2 regions of the Psychrobacillus sp. FSL K6-4615 genome follow, and region 1 is predicted to be linked to the other one. Evidence: a T-box and tRNA genes for the amino acid it is inferred to sense, from the RefSeq annotation. Region 1 holds a T-box; the other holds one or more tRNA genes.

What was found. The T-box of region 1 lies ahead of alaS (alanine--tRNA ligase). A T-box ahead of a tRNA ligase gene usually reads a tRNA of that ligase, here a tRNA-Ala.
Region 2: it encodes a tRNA-Ala, which carries the amino acid that the T-box ahead of alaS (alanine--tRNA ligase) is inferred to sense. The anticodon was not compared.

Annotation. Positions count from the first base shown of each region.
Region 1 covers NZ_JBBOYQ010000001.1:2,177,680-2,181,081, reverse strand. The annotation lists gene recD2 (SF1B family DNA helicase RecD2) at 1-1,167, shown strand, start outside; T-box leader at 1,204-1,417, shown strand; gene alaS (alanine--tRNA ligase) at 1,651-3,402, shown strand, end outside.
Region 2 covers NZ_JBBOYQ010000001.1:94,855-98,256, reverse strand. The annotation lists rRNA gene MKX53_RS00500 (16S ribosomal RNA) at 1-1,175, opposite strand, end outside; tRNA gene MKX53_RS00495 (tRNA-Ala) at 1,362-1,437, opposite strand; tRNA gene MKX53_RS00490 (tRNA-Pro) at 1,450-1,526, opposite strand; tRNA gene MKX53_RS00485 (tRNA-Arg) at 1,532-1,608, opposite strand; tRNA gene MKX53_RS00480 (tRNA-Leu) at 1,624-1,712, opposite strand; tRNA gene MKX53_RS00475 (tRNA-Gly) at 1,728-1,802, opposite strand; tRNA gene MKX53_RS00470 (tRNA-Leu) at 1,820-1,904, opposite strand; tRNA gene MKX53_RS00465 (tRNA-Lys) at 1,933-2,005, opposite strand; tRNA gene MKX53_RS00460 (tRNA-Thr) at 2,014-2,089, opposite strand; tRNA gene MKX53_RS00455 (tRNA-Val) at 2,103-2,178, opposite strand; rRNA gene rrf (5S ribosomal RNA) at 2,203-2,318, opposite strand; rRNA gene MKX53_RS00445 (23S ribosomal RNA) at 2,440-3,402, opposite strand, start outside.

The DNA.
Region 1 (3,402 bases):
CCAGCGATGACTATTCACCGGCTATTAGGCTTTACTGGTCAAGAGGATTCGGATGTGGAAGGAAAAGAAATCGAAGGCAAACTAATTATTATTGATGAAACTTCTATGTTAGATACATGGTTAGGACATCAGCTCTTAAAAGCAATTCCAAAAGATGCTCAAGTTATTTTTGTAGGAGACCAAGATCAACTTCCGCCAGTAGGACCAGGTCAGGTATTAAAGGATTTACTTGCCTCCAATCGAATCCCTACTGTAGAACTAAAGGATATTTATCGCCAGGCTGAAGGATCATCGATTATAGAGCTTGCTCATGAGATGAAACAAGGAACGGTTCCCGCATCCTTATTAGACAAAACAAAGGATCGTTCGTTCATTAAGGCTTCTACAGAGCAAATCCCAAAAGTAGTAGAGCAAGTACTGAAAAGTGCATTATCCAAAGGACTTTCCATTCGAGATATGCAAGTATTAGCTCCTATGTATAGAGGTCCTGCAGGTATTGACGCGCTTAATAAAATGATTCAAGAAATGGTCAACCCAAATACGGATGGAAAACGAAAAGAAATGATTTTTGGGGAAACTATTTATCGTATTGGGGATAAGGTGCTTCAACTCGTCAATCAACCAGAAAGTCATGTATTTAATGGCGATATGGGAGAAGTTATTAGTATATTTAAAGCTGCAGAAACAGTCGAGAAAAAAGAGATGCTAATTGTGTCATTTGATGGTAATGAAGTAACCTATGAAAAAAATGATTTAAATCAGCTGACACTTGCTTATTGCTGCTCCGTTCATAAGTCACAAGGTAGTGAATTTCAAACGGTTATTATGCCTATCACGAGAAGCTATATGAAAATGTTAAGACGAAATTTACTGTATACAGGAATTACGCGCGCTAAAAACTTCCTTATTCTTTGTGGGGACCCAGAAGTATTTAAGTTTGGAGTAGAGCGAACGGATGATCTTCAACGATTGACTACATTAAAAGATCGTTTAACGCATACAGAAGAAGCAGAACCCGCAGAAGAGAAAGAGTTAAAAAGTGATACTGAAACTAAAGCGAATCAAACAGATTTGACCTGTTTAACTGCAGAGAATTATCATGTAGTTGACCCTCTAATAGGGATGAATGGTGTCACTCCGTATCAATTTATGGACACAGACAATTGACACAAGCCCATTTGTTTTTTATAATCAATTGCATATAGTAAAATGTTGACGGAGAAAGTACTAATTGTTATCTGACTAGAAATGGATTCCTTGGCTGAAAGAATTCACTGACCTAACAAATAGGAAAGCTACTCCTGAGTGCAGTTAAAACCTGTCGTATGGCCGCGTTAAGGCTTCTTGAGAGACATAAGTAGAATTATCTACTGTGTAACTAGGGTGGTACCGCGAAACAATAGCTTTCGTCCCTTTTTTAGGGATGAGGGCTTTTTTTATTGTTTTGGTTTTTAGATATCACTTGTGAAGTGATTGGGAGTACTCGCGGTCGAAGATAGTTTGCTGGCGAAATGGGATTTATAAAAAAAATTATTGCTTTTAGTTTTTCGTCTCGAGCGAAAACTACCTTCTAGAGTAGCCGTCTCTTAATGTCAGCATTAAATTAAATCTTTAAAGTTTACTAATACAAATCATTAGGAGGAACTAAACATGAAACAATTAACAGGTGCTCAAATTAGACAAATGTATTTAGACTTTTTTATCGAAAAAGGACATTCCCAGGAACCATCAGCTCCACTTGTACCAATCAATGACCCGTCATTACTATGGATAAATAGTGGTGTAGCAACACTTAAAAAGTATTTTGATGGACGTGTAGTACCTGAAAATCCACGTATTACAAATGCGCAAAAGTCTATTCGTACAAATGATATTGAAAACGTTGGGAAGACAGCAAGACATCATACTTTCTTTGAAATGCTAGGCAACTTTTCTATTGGAGACTACTTTAAAAAAGAAGCGATCCAGTATGCATGGGAGTTTTTAACGGATGCAAAGTGGATGGCATTTGAACCAGAAAAATTATCTATTACGATTCATCCCGAGGACGAAGAAGCATATAATATTTGGAAGGATGAAATTGGAATTCCGGAAGAGAGACTTATTCGTTTGGAAGGGAACTTCTGGGATATTGGGGAAGGTCCAAGTGGTCCGAACTCAGAGATTTTCTATGATCGTGGAGAAAGCTATGGTAATGACCTAAACGATCCTGAATTATATCCAGGTGGAGAGAACGACCGGTATTTAGAGATTTGGAATTTAGTGTTCTCTGAATTCAATCACAATCCAGATAATACGTATACTCCTTTACCAAAACAAAATATTGATACTGGTATGGGCCTAGAGCGTATTACAAGCGTAGTACAAGATGTGCCAACAAATTTTGATACTGATTTGTTTATGCCAATTATCCGTCAAACTGAACACATTTCTGGGAAGTCATATCGTGCAAATGATGTGGATGATACGGCATTCAAAGTAATTGCTGACCATGTTCGTACAGTAGCTTTTGCTATTGGTGACGGTGCATTACCATCCAATGAAGGTAGAGGTTATGTCCTTAGAAGATTACTTCGTAGAGCAGTTCGTTTCGCAAAACAATTAGGGATTGAAAAACCATTCCTACATGAGCTCGTTCCAGTAGTTGGAGAAATTATGCAAGACTTCTACCCAGAAGTAACAGAAAAACAAGATTTCATCATGCGTGTTATGAAAAATGAAGAAGAAAGATTCCATGAAACACTTCATGACGGCCTAGCTATATTGGAAAAGGTTATCGAGGAACAGCAATCAAAAGGGGAATCTTACATCCCAGGAACGACTACTTTCACTCTATACGACACGTACGGTTTCCCAATTGAATTAACGGAAGAATATGCAGAAGAGGCGAATATGACCGTCGACCACGAAGGCTTCAAATCAGAAATGGAAGCACAACGTTCTCGAGCTCGTGCAGCACGTCAAAATATAGATTCTATGCAGGTACAGTCGGAAGTGTTTAGCAATTTACATGATGAAAGTGAATTTGTTGGATACGATACGATGAGTGTTGCTACTAAAGTTACTTCGATTGTTCGTGATCAAGTATTAGTCAAATCAGCTCATGAAGGCGAAGAAGTTAAAGTAGTATTAACGCAAACACCTTTCTACGCTGAAAGTGGCGGGCAAATTGCCGATCATGGAGTTATTCAAAATGATACATTTAAAGGATACGTAAAAGATGTGCAAAAAGCTCCCAATGGACAAAATCTCCACACAGTAGTTATTGAATCAGGAGAAATTATTACAGATGCAGAAGTAATGGCAACTGTAGATAATTCACTTCGTGGACATACGATTAAAAATCATTCTGCTACACATATTTTACATCAGGCGCTAAAAGACGTATTAGGAACGCATGTA
Region 2 (3,402 bases), 2.1 Mb from region 1:
CCGGCAGTCACCTTAGAGTGCCCAACTAAATGCTGGCAACTAAGATCAAGGGTTGCGCTCGTTGCGGGACTTAACCCAACATCTCACGACACGAGCTGACGACAACCATGCACCACCTGTCACCGCTGTCCCCGAAGGGAAAAGCCTATCTCTAGGCCGGTCAGCGGGATGTCAAGACCTGGTAAGGTTCTTCGCGTTGCTTCGAATTAAACCACATGCTCCACCGCTTGTGCGGGCCCCCGTCAATTCCTTTGAGTTTCAGTCTTGCGACCGTACTCCCCAGGCGGAGTGCTTAATGCGTTAGCTGCAGCACTAAGGGGCGGAAACCCCCTAACACTTAGCACTCATCGTTTACGGCGTGGACTACCAGGGTATCTAATCCTGTTTGCTCCCCACGCTTTCGCGCCTCAGCGTCAGTTACAGACCAGAAAGCCGCCTTCGCCACTGGTGTTCCTCCAAATCTCTACGCATTTCACCGCTACACTTGGAATTCCGCTTTCCTCTTCTGTACTCAAGTCCCCCAGTTTCCAATGACCTTCCACGGTTGAGCCGTGGGATTTCACATCAGACTTAAAGGACCGCCTGCGCGCGCTTTACGCCCAATAATTCCGGACAACGCTTGCCACCTACGTATTACCGCGGCTGCTGGCACGTAGTTAGCCGTGGCTTTCTAATGAGGTACCGTCAAGGTACGAGCAGTTACTCTCGTACTTGTTCTTCCCTCACAACAGAGTTTTACGATCCGAAAACCTTCTTCACTCACGCGGCATTGCTCCATCAGACTTTCGTCCATTGTGGAAGATTCCCTACTGCTGCCTCCCGTAGGAGTCTGGGCCGTGTCTCAGTCCCAGTGTGGCCGATCACCCTCTCAGGTCGGCTACGCATCGTCGCCTTGGTGAGCCGTTACCTCACCAACTAGCTAATGCGCCGCGGGCCCATCCTGTAGTGACAGCGAGATGCCGTCTTTTAACATCTCCCCATGAGAGGAAATGGATTATTCGGTATTAGCCCCGGTTTCCCGGAGTTATCCCAATCTACAGGGCAGGTTGCCCACGTGTTACTCACCCGTCCGCCGCTAAATCAGAAGAAGCAAGCTTCTTCGTCATTCGCTCGACTTGCATGTATTAGGCATGCCGCCAGCGTTCGTCCTGAGCCAGGATCAAACTCTCCATAATAGTTCACTTCCAGTATGCAGAGCACATTGAAAGCAAACAAATTAGAACTAGTTTAAAAGCTCATTTTGTTTTGCTGGCATCATCATTAAATGATGTCCAAAATTGTTTTGCTATCATCCTAACAAGTTAGTTGAAAGCTATGTTTCTTAACGTTTTGCATGTTCAGTTTTCAATGTTCAATGTTCATGGTGGAGCCTAGCGGGATCGAACCGCTGACCTCCTGCGTGCAAGGCAGGCGCTCTCCCAGCTGAGCTAAGGCCCCGAAAATAATAACTGGTCGGGAAGACAGGATTCGAACCTGCGACCCCTTGGTCCCAAACCAAGTGCTCTACCAAGCTGAGCTACTTCCCGTTATATGGTGCGCTCGGCAGGACTCGAACCTGCAACCTCTTGATTCGTAGTCAAGTGCTCTATCCAATTGAGCTACGAGCGCAATGTTTCAAAAAAGTGGTGCCGAGGACCGGAATCGAACCGGTACGGTAGTCACCTACCGCAGGATTTTAAGTCCTGTGCGTCTGCCAGTTCCGCCACCCCGGCACTTTAGTGAATCTTTGGAGCGGAAGACGAGGTTCGAACTCGCGACCCCCACCTTGGCAAGGTGGTGTTCTACCACTGAACTACTTCCGCTCGGTTATTAAATTAAATGGTGCGGGTGAAGGGAGTCGAACCCCCACGCCTTGCGGCGCTAGATCCTAAGTCTAGTGCGTCTGCCAGTTCCGCCACACCCGCAAAAAATATAATTCACTATAAAAAGTGATGAGCCATGTAGGATTCGAACCTACGACCCTCTGATTAAAAGTCAGATGCTCTACCAACTGAGCTAATGGCTCGAAAAAAGTGGTGCCGGAGAAAGGACTTGAACCCTCAACCTACTGATTACAAGTCAGTTGCTCTACCAGTTGAGCTACTCCGGCAGGAGTAAATATATGGTGGAGGATGACGGGCTCGAACCGCCGACCCTCTGCTTGTAAGGCAGATGCTCTCCCAGCTGAGCTAATCCTCCATGGGATATATAATTTTATTGCAAGCCCAGCGACGTCCTACTCTCACAGGGGGAAACCCCCAACTACCATCGGCGCTGAAGAGCTTAACTTCCGTGTTCGGTATGGGAACGGGTGTGACCTCTTCGCTATCGTCACTAGACTTGAATACTTTTGAAAGACACCCTTTATTATAACAACTCTGTAGAATAATGCAAGAATTATTTTAAAAAAGTTTTATTCTTTCAAAACTGGATAAACGACATTGTTACGTTAAACAAAATTTGGTTAAGTCCTCGATCGATTAGTATTCGTCAGCTGCACGTGTCGCCACGCTTCCACCCCGAACCTATCTACCTCATCGTCTTTGAGGGATCTTACTTACTTGCGTAATGGGAAATCTCATCTTGAGGGGGGCTTCGTGCTTAGATGCTTTCAGCACTTATCCCGTCCACACATAGCTACCCAGCGATGCTCTTGGCAGAACAACTGGTACACCAGCGGTGTGTCCATCCCGGTCCTCTCGTACTAAGGACAGCTCCTCTCAAATTTCCTACGCCCACGACGGATAGGGACCGAACTGTCTCACGACGTTCTGAACCCAGCTCGCGTACCGCTTTAATGGGCGAACAGCCCAACCCTTGGGACCGACTACAGCCCCAGGATGCGATGAGCCGACATCGAGGTGCCAAACCTCCCCGTCGATGTGGACTCTTGGGGGAGATAAGCCTGTTATCCCCGGGGTAGCTTTTATCCGTTGAGCGATGGCCCTTCCATGCGGAACCACCGGATCACTAAGCCCGTCTTTCGACCCTGCTCGACTTGTAGGTCTCGCAGTCAAGCTCCCTTCTGCCTTTACACTCTTCGAATGATTTCCAACCATTCTGAGGGAACCTTTGGGCGCCTCCGTTACACTTTAGGAGGCGACCGCCCCAGTCAAACTACCCGCCTGACACTGTCTCCTACCCGGGTTACGGGTATGGGTTAGAATTTCAATACAACCAGGGCAGTATCCCACCGACGCCTCCTCCGAAGCTGGCGCTCCGGGCTCTAAGGCTCCTGCCTATCCTGTACAAGTTGCACCAAAATTCAATATCAAGCTATAGTAAAGCTCCACGGGGTCTTTCCGTCCTGTCGCGGGTAACCTGCATCTTCACAGGTACTATAATTTCACCGAGTCTCTCGTTGAGACAGTGCCCAGATCGTTACGCCTTTCGTGCGGGTCGGAACTTACCCGACAAGGAATT